DNA from 3 places in the Arthrobacter sp. Soil_C_60 genome. Region 2 is predicted to be linked to each of the others. Evidence: riboswitches for the same ligand, from Rfam matches in the RefSeq annotation. Region 2 holds a riboswitch; each other region holds the start of a gene.
What was found. Region 2 has a riboswitch for cyclic di-AMP ahead of AC3A4M_RS19940 (peptidoglycan DD-metalloendopeptidase family protein). Riboswitches for the same ligand answer to the same signal wherever they lie in the genome.
Positions count from the first base shown of each region.

Region 1: it holds a riboswitch for cyclic di-AMP, as region 2 does, so the genes downstream of both, AC3A4M_RS05575 (hypothetical protein) here and AC3A4M_RS19940 (peptidoglycan DD-metalloendopeptidase family protein) in region 2, are expected to answer to the same signal.
Region 3: it holds a riboswitch for cyclic di-AMP, as region 2 does, so the genes downstream of both, AC3A4M_RS21575 (C40 family peptidase) here and AC3A4M_RS19940 (peptidoglycan DD-metalloendopeptidase family protein) in region 2, are expected to answer to the same signal.

Region 1 is NZ_JBDGKM010000002.1:383,037-390,169, reverse strand. It holds gene AC3A4M_RS05605 (DUF6036 family nucleotidyltransferase) at 1-86, opposite strand, end outside; gene AC3A4M_RS05600 (hypothetical protein) at 67-630, opposite strand; tRNA gene AC3A4M_RS05595 (tRNA-Gln) at 841-912, shown strand; gene glmU (bifunctional UDP-N-acetylglucosamine diphosphorylase/glucosamine-1-phosphate N-acetyltransferase GlmU) at 1,013-2,509, shown strand; gene AC3A4M_RS05585 (ribose-phosphate diphosphokinase) at 2,506-3,486, shown strand; gene AC3A4M_RS05580 (hypothetical protein) at 3,503-3,874, opposite strand; gene AC3A4M_RS05575 (hypothetical protein) at 3,983-4,891, opposite strand; cyclic di-AMP (ydaO/yuaA leader) riboswitch at 4,894-5,067, opposite strand; gene AC3A4M_RS05570 (hypothetical protein) at 5,324-5,869, opposite strand; gene AC3A4M_RS05565 (anthrone oxygenase family protein) at 6,270-6,887, opposite strand.
Region 2 is NZ_JBDGKM010000012.1:123,976-131,108, reverse strand. It holds gene AC3A4M_RS19960 (TM0106 family RecB-like putative nuclease) at 1-1,505, shown strand, start outside; gene AC3A4M_RS19955 (pyridoxamine 5'-phosphate oxidase family protein) at 1,555-1,980, shown strand; gene AC3A4M_RS19950 (FMN reductase) at 2,071-2,694, opposite strand; gene AC3A4M_RS19945 (MBL fold metallo-hydrolase) at 2,877-4,253, shown strand; cyclic di-AMP (ydaO/yuaA leader) riboswitch at 4,562-4,734, shown strand; gene AC3A4M_RS19940 (peptidoglycan DD-metalloendopeptidase family protein) at 4,740-5,573, shown strand; gene AC3A4M_RS19935 (GlcG/HbpS family heme-binding protein) at 5,781-6,182, shown strand; gene fdhA (formaldehyde dehydrogenase, glutathione-independent) at 6,275-7,133, shown strand, end outside.
Region 3 is NZ_JBDGKM010000016.1:36,281-43,413, forward strand. It holds gene AC3A4M_RS21550 (adenosylmethionine--8-amino-7-oxononanoate transaminase) at 1-29, shown strand, start outside; gene AC3A4M_RS21555 (aminotransferase class I/II-fold pyridoxal phosphate-dependent enzyme) at 29-1,249, shown strand; gene AC3A4M_RS21560 (cytochrome P450 family protein) at 1,246-2,364, shown strand; gene bioD (dethiobiotin synthase) at 2,361-3,143, shown strand; gene AC3A4M_RS21570 (hypothetical protein) at 3,159-3,548, opposite strand; cyclic di-AMP (ydaO/yuaA leader) riboswitch at 3,749-3,924, shown strand; gene AC3A4M_RS21575 (C40 family peptidase) at 3,929-4,813, shown strand; gene AC3A4M_RS21580 (MDR family MFS transporter) at 5,028-6,638, shown strand; gene AC3A4M_RS21585 (ATP-binding cassette domain-containing protein) at 6,809-7,133, shown strand, end outside.

The DNA.
Region 1 (7,133 bases), on a different contig from region 2:
GACTGACTGCCGATGATGATGACACTGTCCTGCCGAATTATCTCTGTAGCTGCTCGTATGGCGTGTTCAAGTTCGAGCCGGTGCAACAGCAGCCGCCTTCCGGATTGCGATTAGACGCTCTTCCTGCGTGAGTGCTCCCGCAAACGGGCTCAACTGGCGCATCTCCTTGGCATGCTCGCCGTCGGCAAGCATGCCGTGTTCGAGTTCGTCGACGGAAGCGTTCAGCAGTTCCTCCCACTTGTCCAGCCACATCTCTGCAATCGTGTTGCGCTTCCGCTGTCGTAAGCGGCGAATGCCTTGGCGGCCAATCTCGCGGATCAGCTGCTCGTCTTGGCGCAGCTTCAGTGCTACCTGCAAGTGCAGTTCGTACGACACGCGTTCTTCGCGGCGATCGAGTACGGGACGGGCCCTTTTGGCCGCAGCAATAGCTGCCTGTACGACTGCAGGGCTGACCCCAAGCCGGGAAGCGATGCCGCGAACAGGGAGTCCGGCAGCGCGAAGTGCGAGCATGTTCTCTTGTTTGAGGCGAGCGGTACGGTTCATTTCGAGACGTAGCGCCTCGGTGGCACGGGAACTTTCGGCGGTTCTCTGAACCAGCCGTTCTACTGCCTCCGCATCTAGTCCGACCATAGCTGTATGGTACCCCCAAACGGCCGGGACCTGTGGAACGGGCACCGGGAAACAAACCAGCCCTGCCCCTCAAGTCCAAAGGACGGGCCGGGGCTCCGGCGCGCTCAAGTCGCATCGGACTCCCCAAACGTGGCAAAATGATTTCTTGTGCCCGTCAGGCAACCAGCAATTGTCATTTTGCCAACCGCTGGTAGTGACCGGTCGGCACGGTCCGCTCTGGTGTAATGGCAGCACCCCAGCCTTTGGAGCTGTGGAGTATAGGTTCGAATCCTATGGGCGGAACGAGGACCCTCTGGTAAACGGAGCAAGTCCCGGCAAGTAGCATGGCGTTAACCCTTGCTTAGCATTGACACGGATTCAGTCCGGGTAGGAGTGCCACTTCGTGAGCCCCCAAGACAACAGTCCAGACAACGCAGTACCGGTGATCCAGCCGGCCGCAGTCATCGTTCTCGCCGCAGGCGCGGGCACCCGGATGAAGTCGCAGAAACCGAAGATCCTCCACGAAATCGGCGGGATTTCCATGGTCGGCCACGCGCTGGCCGCAGCCCGGGGCCTCGAGCCCAAGGTGCTGGCCGCCGTCGTACGCCATGAGCGCGACCGCGTGGCCGCCCATATCCAGGAGCTGGATCCGGACGCGCTGATCGTGGACCAGGACGAGATTCCTGGCACCGGCCGCGCGGTGGAAGCCGCGCTCGAAGCCCTCCCGGCGGACCTCGAGGGCACGGTTGTGGTGACCTACGGTGATGTTCCGTTGCTCACAACCGCCCTGCTGCAGGAGCTGGTCCGGACCCACACCGGGGACGGCAATGCGGTGACCGTGCTGACCGCGGTGCTCGACGACGCCGCCGGCTACGGACGGATTGTGCGCACCGCGGACGGCACCGTGCAGGGCATCGTGGAGCACAAGGATGCCAGCGATGCGCAGCGCGAAATCCGCGAGATCAACTCCGGCATCTACGCGTTCGACGCGAAGGTCCTGCGCGATGCGCTCAAGGAGATCACCACGGACAACGCACAGGGCGAGAAATACCTTACGGACGTGCTCGGCCTGGCTAACGACGGCGGGGGCAGAGTGGCCGCGGTGGTCACCACCGACCGCTGGCAGGTTGAGGGCGCGAACGACCGCGTCCAGCTGGCGCAGCTCGGCGCGGAGCACAACAAGCGCGTGCTCGAAGCCGCCATGCGTTCGGGCGTGAGCATCGTCGATCCGGGCACCACCTGGATCGATTCCACTGTCACGTTCGGCACGGACGTCACGCTGCTGCCCGGCACTCAACTGCACGGCAGCACGCACGTGGCGAGTGACGCCGTCGTTGGTCCCGATTGCACCCTCACAAACGTCACGGTGGGCGAGGGTGCCAAGGTCATCCGCACGCACGGTTCGGACAGCCGGATCGGCCCGAAGGCGACGGTGGGTCCGTTCACCTACCTTCGCCCGGGCACGCAGCTGGGGGAGAAGGGCAAGATCGGCGCCTTCTACGAGACCAAGAACGTCATCATCGGCAAGGGCTCGAAACTGAGCCACCTCGGTTACGCCGGGGATGCCGAGATCGGCGAGAACTCGAACATTGGCTGCGGCAACATCACCGCCAATTACGACGGCGTGGCCAAGCACCGTACGATCATCGGCTCCGAGGTCCGCACCGGATCGAACACCGTCTTCGTTGCACCCGTTCAGGTGGGCGACGGCGCGTATTCGGGCGCGGGCGCGGTGATCCGCAAGGACGTTCCGGCCGGCGCACTGGCGCTGAACGTCGCGGCCCAGCGCAACATCGAAGGCTGGGTCCAGCAGAACCGGGCCGGCACTTCAGCCGCAAAGGCGGCCGACGCCGCTGCTTCTTCCCAAACCCCCACCAATGCAGAAAGTGACCATTCATGACCGGAATTAAGGCCCAGGGCGAAAAGAGGCTGGTCCTTGCCTCAGGCAGGGCACACCCGGAACTCGCCAAAGAGATCGCCAAAGAGCTCGAGATCGATCTGCTTCCCACCAGCGCGTACGACTTCGCCAACGGCGAGATCTACGTCCGCTTCGAGGAAAGCGTCCGCGGCACCGACGCCTTTGTGATCCAGGCACACCCGGCCCCGATCAACGAATGGCTCATGGAACACCTGATCATGGTGGACACGCTCAAGCGGGCCTCCGCCAAGCGCATCACCGTGATTGCCCCGTTCTACCCGTACGCCCGGCAGGACAAGAAGCACCGCGGCCGCGAGCCGATCTCGGCCCGCCTGGTGGCGGACATGTACAAGACCGCCGGTGCCGACCGCCTCATCTCGGTGGACCTGCACACCGCGCAGATCCAGGGCTTCTTCGACGGCCCGGTCGACCACCTGATGGCCATCCCGCTGCTGGCCGAGTACGTCCGCACCCGCGTGGACCTGGACAACGTTACCGTGGTGTCCCCGGACACCGGCCGCGTCCGCGTGGCCGAGCAGTGGGCCGAGCGCCTCGGCGGCGCCCCGCTGGCCTTCGTGCACAAGTCCCGCGACGTCAACGTGCCCAACCAGGCCGTGGCCAAGACGGTTGTCGGCCAGGTTGAAGGCCGCGAATGCGTGCTGATCGACGACATGATCGATACCGGCGGAACCATCGCCGGCGCCGTCCAGGTGCTCAAGAACGCCGGCGCCAAGGACGTCATCATCGCCTCCACCCACGCCGTGTTCTCGGACCCGGCGGCCCGCCGCCTGGCCGAGTCCGGCGCGCGCGAAGTGGTGGTCACCAACACGCTGCCCATCACCGCGGACAAGCAGTTCCCGCAGCTGACCGTGCTGTCCATCGCGCCGCTGATCGCCCGTGCCATCAGCGAAGTGTTTGAGGACGGCTCCGTCACCAGCCTCTTCGACGGCAAGGCCTAAGTCTTAGTCCTGGCTATCAGCGCGGCGTCGGCCGGTCTCCTTCAGACCTGGCCGGCGCCGCGTCGTCGTTAGCTGCCGTCCTCTCGCCCAGCGACGTCTTGCGCAAGGGATCGGTCCGCCGCTGCACGGCCGAGGCCCACACCCACGTTGTCCGCCGGACGCCGGCGTCCTCCCAGGTCACCTGCACGGCCCGCGACGTCCAGCCGAATGCCTCGCCCTGGACCAGTTCGGCGGCACCGGGAAAACGGATCCACGCCCACACCGGCACACCCGGGACTACCCGGGTCACGTTGTGGTGCTCGAGATCCAGTTCCTCGGCGGTCAGCGAGACGGGTTCCGCACGCTTCGCATAACGGGCTGCCATCCGCGCCGCAGCATCCCGGTCCATATTTAAAAGTAGAACATATCTTCGATGGAAGTGACAAAGAGAGGGTGACGGAACGCTGGTTCCGCCACCCTCTTTCTGCAGCCCGGCCCGGAAGGAGCCGGATGGGGCCTACCGGCTGCTGCCGCCGTCTTTGTCTTCGCCCAACAGGGAGAGGGGGAGGCCCAAGTCCACATCAACGTCAGCGCGGACGCGGAACCGGCGATGCTTCTCCCCCTCCGCATCCCGGGTGGTGTCGGCGGTAGGCGACGCGTCCGGCGAAGGCCGTTCCTCCGGATCGACAGCTTCGCTGGTCGGAGCCGGTTCGACGGGCGCCGCTGAGTGGCTGCGTACGCTTGATCTTGTAGGTTCGGGCTCTTCAGGCACAGCTCGCGCGCTTTGCTTGGCCGGAGGGCTCGTAGCCGGGGTTGTCGGTACTGCGGCGTCGGCGGTGGGCGAGGCTGTCGGCTTAGCTGCCTCCGTAGCGGCCGCAGTGGCCTTTTCTGCCGTATCCGTGGCAGCCGCAGTCGCGCCAGCAACCTTGTCTTTGGCGGTACCAGTTGCTTCTCCGACGGCGCCGGCAAGCGGCGCGGCAGCCTCTCCGGTGGAAACACTGGCAGACTCAGTGGTCATCGGAGCGGGGCGCTCGCTAACGTCCTCTGCAGGAGTCGGCTGGGCCGCAGCACTCGGAGTGACCTTTGTTTCCTTCTGCGCGGCCGCCGTGCTGTCTGTTGTAGGCCGGCTGAACGTCGGTTCAGCTTCATTGGACGGGGCTGAAATGGGCCAAGCTTTTACCGATGTCTGCAGTTGGGGGCGGCCAGCGCTGGCTTCCTGGGATCCAGTCTGATCCAAGGGCAGGGCAGCCGCAGCAGCCACCGTGGCAACTACGGCCAGCCCGGTGAGTGCCCCGACGCTTCGGAGCGAGACGGCGGATGGGGCTTGGTCCTTGGTGCGGCGGCGGCCTCGGACCAGGCTGGTGACACCATGCGACGAGACAGTGGGGCCGGCGCGCCGGCGTCCACGGGCAGAAGGGTTCTTCACGGGATTCCTCTCTACACGCCTGCGAAGTTAGCTGTCGGATTCGAGACGGAGCATCTCGGCGCGACCGGGACCGCAGCAGAACGCCGCGGACAACCTGCCGCACTTCACCCCAAGACGCCGCTGGCGCCACTTTTGGTTCCTCCACCTCTGCCAGTGAAATTGAACGGACAGGTACGCTGGCAGAGCTCGGCGTGCGGACCCGGCCACAACCCTTGCCTAGGGCCATGGCGCGATTAAACGTATCGGGCGCGCTGAACCGTTACAAACTCGTGACTTGTGTTTGTGGTCACGCGCTTTTCAGGCGGCCTGGGCCGTGCGAGCCCATATGCATGCTGACCTGCGCATATGCCGTTGGAGCACGAAATTCGAGCTGCGGAGCCCTCGTCAGTCGATTCGCCTTCGGCCGGATGTGGAGATTGCGACGACGTCGTGCTATCGGGTGGCTTCGAAGGCAGCGATGAACCGGCCGGCGCGTTCCCGAGCGTATTGCCCGAACGGACGGACCAGGACGGGGGAATGGGGCATGTCCGGCTCTGTGGTCCGGATGTACAGATCGGAGGTTTCGGGGCGCATGAGAAACAACGTCGCGTGCGACACTTCGGGTGAGTCCTGGGGCCAGGCGAAGGCAGTACGATCTTTGATCGCTTCCGTGATGATGGCGTCCTGTTCCTGGTCTGCCAGGAGCAGGCGTCCGCTCCGAGTGATGTTGAGGTATACCGGGCCGCGGGGAGAGTAGGTCCAGGAGGTTCGGCCGAGTAGGCCGCGCGTTTTGCGGAACTTTGCGTCAGCTACCGGGAAGGAGCCATCAGGCATCGCGTCTAGGATTCCGGCCTTGGCGTAGCCGCCAATAATCCAAGCGCCGAGATCGCGGAACAAGGGCTCCAACAATGCCAGGCGCCGCCCCAGCTCCTGATGCGCTTCGGGGGAACCGTTCACGGTGTAATCTTTCTTGTTCCTGCCGCCGTTGCCCATAGCCAAGGCGGATACCCTAATTTGATCTTGCGCACGGCGTTGGGCTGGTGAATTCGGACGTTCCAGCGCTCTTCGTGCATCTGGAACGTACGTTCGGAACGCAGTGTACTCCAGTAACATGAACTGGGGCCTCCACCCGCGATCCAGTGATGCGAGACGGTTAAGCCGATGGAAACCGATCGGGAAGCCGTTTCGGGTCCGATGGCGGCGTCGTCGTTGGGGACGGCCGGACAACCGGCCGAGGTGGCAACTCCTGTAAGCCGCGGCCGCAGCGCGAAATGGCTCGGAGCGGGTTGGCATGGTGGCCTGACTTCAGGCCATTCGCATATCCGGAACAAAGCACGACGGCGCACCACTGGTGCCCGGCAGCGGTGCGCTCGACCTGCCAGATCGCGGACCACGTGGATCAGCTGAGGATGAGGAGGACCGCGCCCACCGCGGAAAGGACGGCCCGGGCGAGATTGGCGCGGCTCCAAGGCCGCTCGAACTTAGCCCAACCAATTTCCGACCGCGCCAGCCGCCCATTGAGGGGAACGTTGACTGCCATCGTTGCCAGCCATCCCGCCAGATAGCATCCCGCGCCAAGTGTAGAGGTAAGCCAGCCTGCGGCAGAGGGGCCCGAGATCTGCTGGACAACTGTTCCGGCACACAAGAGAGCGGTGCCAAAGAACAACGCCATGAATGGTGCCCGAACCGCCTGTTCATTGATCGAGATCATCGCTGCCTCGGCTTCAGGCGCGGGCCTGCGTCGCAGCGCCGGCATGACAGTGAAGGAAAACGCAACGTAAAATCCGCCCACGATCGCAGAACCGATCCCGGCGATCACTCCAAGTGTCACCCAATTCTCCCCACTGTCATGTGAGAACCATAGCGGCAGGTGGTTGCCGCCGGTTGAACTGAATCTGTCTGCAACGAGACTGCAGGCAGCGGCAACGGCAGCGGCAACCGGTTTGAGTGGGAGGGGCACGCAAGAAATAGCGTTGTCCAAACACAAGGCAGTCATGCATTCCGCATTTCCCGGCATGCCACAATTCCAAGATGAATCTTTTCACCAACCTCTGGCGTGTCGTTGCGTCCGAACTTAGGCTGAATTAGTCATCCCAGCGCATGCCACCTCCCCAAGGCACGGGATGGATGGACCTGGCCGGGGCAGCGCCTCTGGCCAGGTCCATCACCTTCCGGTCGTCGTGAAGCCGCGCCGGATTTCCTCGGTCATCCCTGCGGTGCTGTAATCGGGAGAGGTATCAATAGTGGGGAGCGTAAGTGCATC
Region 2 (7,133 bases):
ACTTCCTGCAGGCCAGGGACACCGGCGTCGACCAGCGCAGCTACTGCTTCGAAACGCAGGTCATCGAGTTGGATGCGGCCGGCGACAAGGACGTCCTGCTGGTCCAGGAGCGGCTGCCGTCCAAGGCGGATCCGTATGACCAGCTGCCGATGGCACTGTCGCCGAACCAGCCGCCGGCCACCACGTCGCTGAAGCAGGCGCTGGCGGACCTTGCCGGACTGGTGAGCAGCGGATTGCCTCAGCTGCCGCCGCATCCGGCACTCGATCTGCTCCGCCGGGTTCCGCCACGACTGCGCAACCTAGCGTCGCTACCGGTCGTTGAACAGGAGCCGGACGGCTACATCGACGCGATCACCACCGCCGTCCAGGCATTGGACCGTTCCTACCTGGCCGTCCAAGGGCCGCCCGGCTCCGGCAAAACGCATATTGGCGCCCATGTCATCGGTCGGCTGGTTGCGCAGGGCTGGAAGGTGGGCGTGGTCGGACAGTCCCACGCCGTCGTGGAAAACATGATGAAGGCCGCGGTGGAGAAGGGCCGCGTCCCGCTGGAGCGGGTGGCCAAGAAGCTCAATGCGGAGAACGTCCCGTGGCGGAACCGCACGGACGCGGAGGTGGAACGGTTGCTCACCGAACCGGGCGGGGCACTGGTCGGCGGCACAGCCTGGACGATGACCGGCAGCAAAGTTCCGCCAGGGTCGCTGGACCTGCTGGTTATCGACGAAGCCGGACAATTTTCGCTGGCCAACACCCTGGCCGTTTCCCGCGCGACGCGGCGCCTGCTCCTGCTGGGGGATCCGCAGCAGTTGCCACAGGTCACCCAGGCCACCCATCCGGAACCGGTAGACACGTCCGCATTGGGCTGGCTGTCGGCCGGGCACGCCACACTGCCGCCGGAGCTGGGCTATTTCCTCGCGCTCACGTGGCGGATGCACCCGGCTTTATGTGCCGCAGTCTCGCGGCTCGCCTATGAAGGCCGCCTGCACAGCGCACCTGCGGCGGACCGGCGCCAGCTGCAGGGCGTGCCAGCGGGAGTGGAATGCATCCTTCTGGAGCATCAGGGAAATTCGACCTCGTCGGCCGAGGAAGCCGCTGAAGTTCTACGGCAGGTCCAGCGGCACCTCGATCTGCACTGGACGGACGGCGGCACAACCCGACCGCTGGGTGCGCCGGACATTCTGGTGGTGGCGCCCTATAACGCCCACGTCCAGCTGATCCGGCACCAGCTTGAGTCAGCCGGGCTGGGCGGTGTCCGGGTGGGAACCGTGGACAAGTTCCAGGGCCAGGAGGCTCCGGTGGTGATCGTGTCGACGGCAGTATCGGCACCGTCCGAAGCCCCGCGCGGAATGGAATTCGTACTCAACCGCAACCGAACCAACGTAGCTGTTTCCCGCGGCCAGTGGCGGGCGGTCGTCGTCCGTTCCCGGGAGTTGACCAGCTACCTCCCCAGTAAGCCGGAGGGACTTGAAGAACTGGGCGCCTTCATTGGACTGTGCCTGCCGGACTGAGCCCCACTTGGGGACAGTGATTGCGGACGCAGCGTAGAAGAATGGATGCATGATGTTCCAACACGATGAACCGGTCCTAGAACTCACCGACGAGCAATCTTGGAAACTGCTGGAAAAGACCCAACACGGCCGCATTGTCCTGACCGCTGCCGGGGAGACGGATATCTTCCCCATCAACTACCTCGCCCACGACGGCAAGCTGCTGATGCGCAGCGCACCAGGCACCAAGCTGGCTGAAGTCACGATCAACAAGAACGTCGTATTCGAAACGGATGGAATCACCAGCGATGAGGCATGGAGCGTCGTGATCAAAGGAACAGCACGGGTATTGCAGTCCGGGGATGAAATCGAGGCTGCCGAAAAGCTCGGGCTCAAGTCCTGGATTCCCACGCTCAAGGATTTCTACATTGACCTCAAGCCAGTGCAGCTCAGCGGCCGCCACTTCAATCTAGGTGACCAGCCGGAGCGCTACTGACAGACAGGGCGCCCAGGCGTGATTCGCCCGGGCAACCTGCCGCCGTCGTCAACGTGCCGCACATCGACGGCCTATATCGGCTAGCCGAGGTCAGCGGCCGACGTTGGCGAGGATTTCTTCAAAGCTCATTGACTCGATGCCGCCGCGGCCTTGCTCCTCGGCAGGTACATCCTGGACCAGTGCAACCAGTTCCGCTGCTGCACGGCCTGCCCGGCGCACAATGCCGCCGCCAGCCTCGTCCGCACCACCCCAGTCTTCGGGTGCAGCGAACACCACGGTCTGCGTCGTGCGGGCGCGCAGGTAGCTGAAGAGCGGACGGATGGCATAGTCGAGGGCGAGCGAATGGCGCGCGGTGCCGCCGGTCGCGCCAACGAGTACCGGCTTTCCGGCCAGTGCATCATTGTCAATCACATCGAAGAAGGACTTGAAGAGGCCGCTATAGGAGGCGCTGAAGACCGGTGTGACAGCGATCAGCGCATCCGCCGCGGTGACCGCATCGATCAGCTCCTGGAGTCTGGGCGCGGCATAGCCTGCCACCATGTTGTTGGCGATATCCACGGCGTACTCACGCAACTCGAAGGTCTTCACCGAGGTATCGGCACCCTCTTGCCGGAACCGGTCAACGGTGGATTTTGCCAGCTGATCCGCCAGCAGCCGGCTGGAAGACGGTACGCCCAGCCCTGCGGACAACACCACGATTTTTCGCTCTGACACCGGTTTCTCCTTCATGTCTCTTTGTTCATGCGATTGCATCTATCTTCACAACTGAGAGCGCTGCCGGATTATTCCTGCCGGAGGGACGCTATTCCTGTTGCGCGCACAGAAACGGTGCCACACTGGGATGACCATCATCCGACAAGACCCCCGGCAAGGGCCTTCTCCCGCCAGGAGGACCGGTGATCCTGAAGCAATACCACCTCAGTTCACTATCGCTGAGTTCCTATTTGATCGGGGACGAGACCACCGGAAGTGCCGTTGTCGTGGACCCGCAGCGGGACATCGACCAGTACCTGGACGACGCCTCCCGAAACAACCTCACCATCGTGGGTGTGATCGACACCCACTTCCATGCCGATTTTGTGGCCGGACACCTCGAACTGGCCGCCGCCACCGGAGCGTGGATCGGGCTCGGAGCCCGGGCGGAAGCCGCCTACGACTTCCGCAAACTGCACCATGGGGAAAAGATTTCGCTGGGTGAGGTCGAACTGGAGATCCACGAGACCCCCGGCCACACCTGGGAGTCCATCACTGTGCTGGTCCGCGAGCGCGCAACGGATGAAACGCCGCATGCGGCCCTGACCGGAGACACCCTCTTCATCGGCGATGTGGGCCGGCCTGACCTTGCCGCATCCGTCGGCGCTGATCCCGTGGAATTGGCCCGCGCGCTCTATCACTCGGTGCACAATGACCTGATGAAGCTTGATGGCAGCGTGCGACTGCTTCCCGCGCACACCGCAGGAAGCGCATGCGGGAAGAACCTCTCGGCCGAGCGCGAATCGACGATCGGGCAGCAGCAGGCCGCGAACCCTTCCGTCCAGCCGATGAGCGAGGACGAGTTCGTGGACCTGATCACCAGCGGCCAACCGTCCGCTCCGACATACTTTGCCACCGATGCCAGACTGAACCGCAGCAGGCATCCGGTGATGGCAAGCAGACTGCATCCCGCGGCACTCCCGAAGGATGCGTTGGAACGGGCATTATCTTCAGGGGCACGGATTCTTGATGCGCGGCCGCCGAAACTGTTCGCCGCAGGCCATCTGGCTGGCTCCATCAACGTGGGCATTGACGGGCGCTTTGAGGAAACGGCGGGCATGTTCTTCGATCACCGCGACGTGATCGTCATTGTGGCCGAGCCGGGCAAGGAAACCGAAGTCCAACTAGGTCTTGCCCGAATTGGTTGCGACAGAGTGGTCGGTTTCATCCCGAATCTTCCCGACCTGCTCGCGGCGCAGCCTCAGCTGGCAGGCAGCACGGACCGGGTCCAGGCGGATGCACTGGACAGCGCCCTGGCCGACCCGGAAACGGTGGTGCTCGATGTCCGCAATGCCGGGGAGCGGGAGGACGGCGCCATTGCCGGAACCCAGCACATTCCGCTGGCCGAACTGCCGCTACGCTACGACGAGCTGCCGGCAGACAAGCGCATCGTGGTGCACTGCGCCAGCGGCTGGCGCTCCAGCGTTGCCGCGAGCGCACTGAAGGCGCTCGGCTATACCGATGTCGCCGATGTTGCGGGCGGCTATAACGCCTGGGCCAAGCAGCACCAGGCTGCCTAATTCACGGAGCGCTCCTTCCAGCGAGCGGCAACGTGCGTCCGCAAGACAGTGCAGCGACGCCACGCGCCCGGCTAGACACCACGGCCGTAACAGGAGGAACAACACCTTCAACCCGGCTGAAGCTTCAGCGCTGCTCGTGCTGGACGCCGTGCAATCGACCCATCTTTTACACCACCGGAGCTTCGTGTGTCTACAAACACACATAACGGATTTGTAACAAGACACGCCGACACGATACTTTTTAAAGGCATTCTTACGCAACCAATGGTAAGAGCCTGATCCGTACGCCTAGCCCTGTCAGCGGATCAGTCAATTCAATTCTTCCCAGACAGGGGCGGAGGAACCACACACGGCGCTTGGGGGCGCCTTGGGGTGAAGTTCTGTCAGCAACATCGAAGGCACATTGTTTGCCGCTGACCGAACCGAGTGAACTCTCTCTCGAATCCGACAGCTAACTTCGCAGGCGCATATGAGAGGACTTCCCCTTTGCAGACCAATAAGCCTGTGCGCGGCCGCCGTCGCGCCGAAGATACTTCCCTGCTGACCGCCGTGCGGAACCAAGACGGCGAAGGCCGTCGCCGCGCCTCGAAGCGCCGCTTTTCCAGCACCTCCCAGAAGGCCGGCTTGGCCTTGGCTGCCACCGGCATCATTGCCTTGGCCGCTGTTCCCACTGCCCAGGCGGTCTCCGGTCACGAAGACCTGAGCACCGTCAGCGCCGCCAGCACGTCTTCGGCCCCGGTGACTGCAGCACAGGACAGCGAGATGAAGTTCGAGCGGATCGAAGTGACCAGCAAGGCCGCTCCAGAGCAGAAGGCTGAGCCGAAGACCGAGGTTAAGGCCGCCTCCGTCGAGAAGGCCGATGATGCCAAGGACAAGCCGAAGGCCGAGCCGAAAAAGGAGTCCAAGCCTGCTCCCAAGGAGACCGCCGCCAGCGGTCTGGCTTCCCCCGTAGCCGACCTGAATCAGTCCTCGGGCTTCGGCTACCGGATCAACCCTGTCACAGGGGCAGCCGGCGAGTTCCATAACGGCTCCGATTACGCCCTCGCCTGCGGTACCGACGTCAAGGCTGCCGGAGCCGGCAAGGTCGTCGAAGCTTCCTCCAGCGCCGTGGGCTACGGCAACCGCATCGTCATTGAGCACGGCGATGGCATGAAGACCACTTACAACCACCTGCAGAGCATCGGCGTCAGCCAGGGCCAGAAGGTCTCGAGCGGCGATTCGATCGCCGATCTGGGCACCACCGGCAATTCCACCGGCTGCCACCTGCACTTCGAGGTCGTCGTCAACGGCGAGGAAGTAGACCCGGCCAAATACCTCTAGCCCCACCATCCGCCTCGGCGGATTTACGGCCAGACCCGAACGGGGCTGTGCGGCATGAGCCGCGCGGCCCCGTTTTTTGTCCCTAGTCACCACTGGGCAAGAGGACTAGCGTGGGGCGTACCCGCCGCATCCATACACTGGCGCAGAGCCGCGCCGGTGCCGAGTCGAGCCGTGCCATGCCGGCGGAACCAGCGCTAGGAGACAAGAATGAACACCCTTACCCTTGCAGATGCCCGGAGCATCATCGCGGCCGCCGAAGCCCGCGCAGAAGAAATTGGCCAGCCGATGAACATCGCCGTGGTCGACGCCGGTGGCAACCTCATCTCCCACGTGCGGATGGACGGCGCCTGGCTGGGCAGCATCGACATCTCCATCAACAAGGCCTTCACCTCCCGCGCCTTCGACATCCAGACCAAGGACCTGGGCGACAACTCGCAGCCGGGCAACCAGTTCTACGGCATCCATGCCAGCAACAACGGCCGGATCATGATTTTCGCTGGCGGCGTGCCGCTCAGCCGAGACGGCCAGGTAGTCGGCGCGATTGGCGTCAGCGGCGGCAGCGGTGAGCAGGATCAGACCGTCGCGGAAGCAGGCGCCGGAGCACTCTGACGACTACGTCCGAAGTACCTATAGCCATAGTGAGTGAAGTCCGCTAGCGTGATGACTATCACCGTGCGGTCCAGAATAAGGAGTCATGCCCCGTGTCAGGAAACAGAGCCGTTGCCTATAAAGGACCAGGGAAAGTCGAGGTCATCGACACCGACTACCCCACCTTCGATCTTAAGGACGCCCCGGGGATCAACCCGGCCAACATCGGCCGCAAGGTCCCCCACGGCGTCATTCTGCGAACAGTCACCACCAACATCTGCGGCTCGGACCAGCACATGGTCCGCGGCCGCACCACCGCCCCGACCGACCTGGTACTCGGACACGAAATCACCGGCGAAGTCATCGAATGCGGACCCGACGTCGAATTCATCAAGACCGGCGACATCGTCTCGGTCCCGTTCAACATTTCCTGCGGCCGCTGCCGCAACTGCAAGGAACGCAAAACCGGCATCTGCCTCAACGTAAACCCCGACCGCCCCGGCAGCGCCTACGGCTACGTGGACATGGGCGGCTGGGTCGGCGGCCAGGCCGAATACGTCATGGTGCCCTACGCGGACTGGAACCTGCTGAAGTTCCCGGACCGCGACCAGGCCCTGGAGAAAATCATGGACCTGACCATGCTCTCCGACATCCTGCCCACCGGCTTCCACGGCGCCGTCACCGCCGGCGTCGAAGTCGGCTCCACCGTGTACGTGGCCGGTGCCGGCCCGGTCGGCCTCGCTGCCGCAGCCGGCGCACAACTACTCGGCGCCGCCGTCGTAATCGTGGGCGACCTCAACGAGCAGCGCCTCGCGCAGGCACGCAGCTTCGGCTGCGAAACCGTGGACGTGTCCCAGGGCGACCCGAAGGACCAGATCGAGCAGCTCCTCGGTGTGCCCGAAGTGGACTGCGGCATCGACGCCGTGGGCTTCGAAGCCCGCGGCCACGGCAAGGACGCCTCGCACGAGGCGC
Region 3 (7,133 bases), on a different contig from region 2:
CCGCCGCCGTCGCCCAGGTCCACGGCTGATGGGCGCCATGCAGCAGTGGCTCACGGACCAGGCCCACGTGCGGACCCGGCGCGGCACGGTGCGGAGCACAACCGCCCGAAACATTACCGAGCGTAACTCGGCCGCCAGGGACTCGGGCGTTCATGACGCACTGCTGGACCTGGCCTCCAACGATTATCTGGGCCTGTCCACCGATCCCCGGCTCAAGGCCGCTGCCGTCGATGCTATCGGGCGCTACGGCACTGGCGCCCGGGCTTCCCGGGTGGTCACCGGCACGCAGCCGGTGCACGCGGAGCTCGAAGCAGAACTCTGCGGGCTGACCGGCCAGCCCGCTGCCCTGGCGTTCTCCAGCGGCTACGCCGCGAACCTCGGCATCCTCACCGCGCTCGGCGGCCCCGGCACGCTGATCGTCCAGGATGAACACTGCCACGCGTCACTGATCGACGGCGCCCGGCTCTCCCGCTCCCCCGTCGAGGTGTTTGCCCATGGCAATCTCGCCGCGCTGGACGGGTTGCTGGCAGGCCGAAGCCAGCCGCGCGCCGTCGTCGTTGTTGAATCGGTCTACTCGGTACTCGGCGACGCCAGTGATCTGACGGAAACCGCGCGCATCTGCGCCAGACACGACGCCCTGCTGGTGGTGGACGAGGCGCACGGAATCGGCGTCGCCGGCGGCGGACGGGGGGCCGTCCACGCGGCCGGCCTGGCGGGCGCGGAGCATGTGGTGCTCACGGTGACCTTGTCCAAGGCGCTCGGTGCCCAAGGCGGCGCGGTACTCGGTCCGGCCGCCCTGCGCGCGCACCTGGTCAACACTGCCCGCAGCTTCATTTTCGATACCGGGCTGGCCCCGGCCGCAGCCGCCGCCGCGGCTGAAGCCTGCCGGATCATCGCCGCCGAACCTTCGCTGGCGCGGGCCCTGCTCGGCAATGCGGCCATCATTGCGCAGGTGTGCGGAATCGAGCAGGCAGCCGGCGCCGTGCAGTCCGTTCCCGCGGGCCGGCCGGAAGACGCCGCTCAACTCGCCGTCCGACTCGAGGATGCCGGGGTCCTGGTCGGATGCTTCCGGCCGCCGAGCGTGCCGGACGGCATCTCGCGGCTGCGGCTGACGGCCCGCGGGGATCTGGCGCCGGAACAGGTGCGGCAGGCCGCCGGGTTGGTCTCCGGCATGGTGGCCGGATTGGAGCCAGGAATGGTGTCAGAAAAGGCAGACGGATTGGACGCTGCAAGGATGGCAGCGCGATGAGCTTCCACGTGGTTTCGGATCCGGCGGAGGTGCGCGAGGTGATGCGCCGGACCGAGGATTTCCTGCCGACGAACGCGCTGACCTCCGTGGTGCCCCTGGCCCCGGCCGCCCTGCGCATCCTCAGCCGCGCCCGCTTTGCCCTGCCGCCGGTGCTGGCGTCGGCTACCGGCGCCAAGCACCGCCACGTCCGCAAACTGGTGGCGGGTTTTTTCACCCCCGCGAAAGTGGCTGCTATCGGGCCGCAGGTGCGGGAGTTGACCCGGGTACGCACCGCTGCGACCGCCGAGCTGCTGCATCACGGGCCGGTAGATCTGGCCGACGCGGTGGCCAAGCACATTCCGCCGGTCATCATGGCGGAGCTGACCGGTATCCCATGCCCTGACCTGGACATCCTCAAACGCTGGAGCCGGGACTCGCTCGAGCTGTTCTGGGGCTGGCCGGCCGAGGACCGCCAGCCGGTCCTGGCGGAGAGCGCCGCGGAGTTCTACGGCTGGTTGCGCGGCGAAGTGGCCGCCAGCCGCGGCACCGCGTCACTCTTCGGCGTGCTCGACGCCGCCGGGCTCACGCCGTCGGAAATCTGCTCGCTGGGCTATTTCCTGGTCATCGCGGGGCAGGAAACCACCGCGCAGCTGATCGGGACGTCCTTCTACCGCGCCTTGCAGGAACCGGGACGCTGGCATCAGCTCGCGGCCGGCACCGGGGCAGGGGCCGGAGCCGAGACCGGGAACGGAGTCGCCCCTGCGGCTACCACCGGAGCCGCGTCCTTCGTGCGGCAGGTGCTGGCCACCGAATCCTCCGTGCATACCTGGCGGCGGGCCGTCCCCCGCGATACGCGACTGGGCGGCACCGAGCTGCCCGCCGGCGCGGAAATCCTGCTCGAGCTCAGCGGCAACCATCCCCCGGACACCGGCGGAACCGCCTATTCGCTGGCGTTCGGGCACGGCCTGCACCGCTGCCTGGGCGCCAAACTGGCCGAGCTCGAAACCGTGCTGGTGCTTGGGGAGACGGCCCGGGCACTGCCGGCGGTACGGCTCACCGGGCCGGAGCCGGACTGGTTGCGCCTGCTGTCCTTCCAAACCCCGCTCACCGTAACGGTGGAACAGGAGGAACAGTGACCGAGGATTCCGCCCTGGCCAGCCTGGCCGGTCCGGCCAGTCCCACCGAACTGCCGCGGGTCATCTTCGTCACCGGCACCGACACCGGGGTCGGCAAGACGATAACGACGGCGGCGCTCGCCACCGCTTTACCGGGCACGGTTTCGGTCTACAAGCCGGCGCAGACCGGGGTTGCCGACGGTGAACCGGGCGACGCGGACGAAGTGCGCCGCCTCTCCGGCGTGACCGCGGTGTCCGAAGGCATCCGGCTGCTCGAGCCGATGGCCCCGGCGGCAGCTGCCGCGCGGCAAGACGCCGCACTGCCTCCCCTCGCGGACCACGTCCGGCACATCGGGAAGCTCGCTGCGGGATCGGACCATGTCCTGGTGGAAGGCGCCGGTGGGCTCCTGGTGGAACTCGATGGCGAGGGCAGGACCCTCGCAGACCTCGCGGCCCGGGTGGAGAACTCCAGTTTCGGCAGTGCCGGTGCCAGCAGTGCCGACGGCCGCAGCTCCGGCGGCTGCAGTGCCGGCGTCGTCGTTGTCTGCCGCAGCGGACTGGGCACGCTGAACCACACCCTGCTTACGCTCGAGGCCATCAAAGTCCGCAACCTCACAGCCGCCGGACTGGTTGTCGGCTCCTGGCCGGCGGAACCAAACGCGGTGGAAGAGGACAACCTGCGGTACCTGCAGAATCTGGACGTGCCGTTCCTCGGCGCCATTCCGCAGGACGCCGCAGGCCTTCACCCAACCAGGTTCCAGGCCGGCGCACGGGAGTGGTTCCGACTGCGCCAGCGCTAGCAGCCGGCGTTGGCGCTAGCTGGTGGCGTTGGCGCAGGCGTCCTGCAGGGCGCTTACAGACTCGGCCGGCACCTGGTCTCCGGACTGCGCAATGTCACCCATCGGCGTCGTAATTTCGGCTGGCACGCCGGCCTGTTCAGCGGCATCGACGAGGCCGGAAAGCAGTTGCTTCTCCCCTGCGCTGATCGTGCCGTCTGCCACAGGTTTGCAGACCTGCTGGAGCACTTCGTCGACGGCCGCCGATGTGATTCCTGACACAGCATCAGAGGCGGCCTGACTGGCAGCATCCTTGGCGCCGGAAACGGCGTCATTGGCCGCATCAGTGGCGGCCTGCTCAACTTGGCTGCACCCCGTGATGAGCAGGGCAAACATTACAAAAACGAGGGCAAAGCTTCGACGGATCATCCGGCAAGATTACTACGGAACGGCACCACCACCCGAACGCAATCCACCGGCCGTCCACTAGCACTAAACCACCCCGAAACCTGCCATTGGCGGCGTGTCCGTTTTGCGGAGTTATCAATCCGTTATGTAGGGTGGCAACCACGTCGGCGCTTCCTGGGCCGGCCCCCTCGGAATGGCTTTGCCTAACTCTGCCACCGTTCCGAGTCCGTTCGCTAGACAGATGGCAGAGGCGGGGGACCCACGTTTACCGGGCTCCCTCCAGAGCCCTTGGGGTTAAGCCGCAGTTCACCACGGAGCGATTTTCCGAGGTGGAACGCGGCCGGGTGACTCCCATCCGAACCCGACAGCTTACCTCGCAGGCATTGGGAGAGGCTACAACCTTGTTCAAGATCAATTCCGCACGCCATCGTGCCACCCCGGTCCACAGCAACCCGTTCAGCGGAGTTTCGAAGGCCGTATCGTCCCACGCAGGTACCGTTGGCCGCAGTGCCGCAGTTGTCACCGCTGCCGGTGGCCTGATGCTCGGTGCCGGCCTGCCTGCCAACGCAGCATCGGACGTATCCTCCAGCGACTTCGCCGCATCGGCCCAGGCTGAGACTGTTGCCGCTCCGGCCGCAGCCCCGGCGCCCGCACCGGCCTCCTCGGAGGACGCTGCAACCCACACCGTCAAGGCTGGCGACACCCTCGGCAACATTGCCGCGCAGCACGGCATTGAGCTGAACGACGTCTTCGCCGCCAACGGCCTCGGCTGGGAATCGGTCATCTACCCGGGCGACGTCATCCAGCTCGCCGGCGCCGCACAGGCTCCGGCCGACCACGCTGCGCATGCTGCTCCGGTCGAGGCACCGGCGACCCAGGCCGCGCCGCAGGAAGAAGACTTCACCGTTGCCGCTGCAAGCGCCAACATCGAGCCCGCTTCCGTCAGCACGGCCAGCACCTCGGGCATCGTCGCCACCGCCAAGTCCATGATCGGCACCCCGTACGTCTGGGGCGGCACCTCGACCAGCGGCTGGGACTGCTCCGGCTTCGTGCAGTGGGTCTACGCCCAGCACGGCATCGACCTGCCCCGCGTCACCACCGCACAGGCCGGTGCACTGACCCCGACCAGCAACCCGAAGCCGGGCGACCTGGTTCTCCAGAACGGTGGAAGCCACATCGGCATCTACCTCGGCGACGGCCAGATGATCAGCGCCCTGAACCCGGGCGAGGGCACCAAGGTGCACCCCACCAGCTGGATGCCCGTAGACGGCTACTTCACCAAGTAAGCCCTGCGGCCGCACAGCGGCACACTATATGTAGGCATGCTCCTATATAGGTATGCACCGTCGGACTTTCCGGCGGTGCATACCGCGTTAAGTGGGCCATCTTATGTGGGGCCTACCCCTTTTTGGGGCCCGCGGGAATACTGCTTCCACTATGCTGGTTAGTCTTGCTGTCGGCGCCTCGCGCAGGCACCACTTCCCCCCAAAACCATTGAGGATACCTTCCGTGAGCCAACAGTCCCCGGCCGAACCCGCCGTCGTAAATTCCGGCGCGGCGCCAGTATCCGGACCGGGAAGCGACGGCGCCGACCATAGGCGCCGGAACAACAGGGTCATCCGGTTGCTGCTGGCCGCCTCGTTTGTGGTCATCCTCAACGAGACGATCATGAGCGTCGCCCTGACCGAGCTGATGGACGACCTCGGCATCACCGCGCGCGCCGCCCAATGGCTGACCACGGCGTTCATGCTGACCATGGCGGTGGTCATTCCGATCACCGGCTTCCTCCTGCAGCGCTTCAACACCCGGCCGGTCTTCACCGCGGCCATGTCGCTCTTCTCCGCCGGCACGCTGATCGCCGCTATGGCGCCCGGATTCGAACTTCTGCTGCTGGGCCGGATTGTCCAAGCCACCGGCACCGCCATCATGATGCCGCTGCTGATGACCACCCTGATGACCCTGGTGGCTCCGGCCGAGCGCGGCAAGACCATGGGCAACGTCTCGATTGTCATCTCCGTCGCGCCGGCCATCGGACCGACCATCTCCGGCATCATCCTCAACGCCCTGTCCTGGCGGTGGATGTTCTGGCTGGTGCTGCCGATCGCCGTCGCCATGCTGATCATCGGCAACCGGCGGGTGGACAACGTCACCGAACCGAGGCCTGTGCCGCTGGACCTGTTCTCCGTGGTGCTCTCCGCGTTCGGCTTCGGCGGCCTGATCTATGGCTTGAGCCTGGTCGGCCAGGGCTCCGGCGAGGCCGGCCAGGCTGTTTCCGCCGTGCCGATGTGGATCTCCTTCACCGTGGGGCTCGTGGCCCTGTCAGCCTTCATCCTGCGCCAGCTGAGGCTCCAGCGGCGGGACCGCGCGCTGCTGGATCTGCGCACCTTCCGCTCCAGCACCTTCTCGGTCACCGTGAGCCTGATGGTCATCAGCATGGCCGCCCTGTTCGGCACCATCATCCTGCTCCCGATCTATATGCAGCAGGTGCTTGCGCTCGAACCGTTCCAGATCGGCCTGATGCTGCTGCCCGGCGGCCTCCTCATGGGTCTGCTGGCGCCGTTTGTGGGCCGGCTTTACGACAAGTTCGGGCCGACCGTCCTGCTGGTGCCGGGAACCCTGCTGGTCAGCGCGGTGCTGTGGTTCCTGTCCACGCTCACCGAAAACACCTCCCCGTTCACGCTGCTGGCCGCGCACATCGTCCTGAGCATCGGCCTGGCCCTGCTCTTCACCCCGCTGTTCACCGCGGGACTGGGCGCGGTGAAGCCGGAACTGTACTCGCACGGCAGCGCAATCATCGGCACGGTCCAGCAAGTGGCGGGTGCCGTCGGGACCGCCTTGTTCGTGACCGTGATGTCCATCCAGTCCGCCGCCCTGGCCGCAGACGGTGCGGCGGGTACCGTGGCGGTGGCCGGCGGAGTGCGTGCCGCGTTCCTGGCCGGCGCGATCATCTCCGTCTTCGCCGTGGCGGCAGCCTTCTTCGTCCGCAAGCCCGCGGACAACCAGGCCGAGGACCATGTGGCAGCGGATCATCAGGCAACGGACAGCCGGACGCCGCACAGCCAAACCGAGTCACCGGCGGAGTCCGCGGGCGCGTTGGCCGACGGCCGCTGAGGTCTGCTCCGTAGGCTCCGCTGACCGGCAGCCCGTAGAAAGAGCAAGGGCGTACGACGGCGGGCCGCACGATAGTGCGGCGGCGTCACCACTGATTCCGGTCGGCATGAGGACCGGAGCTGTCCTCAATTCCCTTTCCGAAGCCGCCCGGCCTTTTCTAAGATGCCACCATGACGATCATCGAGGCCCGCGGCCTGACCAAGATCTACAAGACGAAAACCGGTGCAGTCCATGCCTTGGACGGGCTGGATCTTTCCGTCCCGCGCGGCACGGTCAAGGCCCTGCTCGGGCCCAACGGTGCCGGCAAGACCACGGCCGTCAAGGTCCTGACCACGCTCATCAAGCCGGACCGGGGCACCGCGCATATCGACGGGATCGACGTCGCTGCCGCGCCGAAGGAAGTGCGCCGGATCATCGGCGTCGCCGGGCAGTACGCGGCGGTTGATGAAAACCTGACCGGCTTCGAGAACCTGGAAATGGTCGGCCGGCTCTACC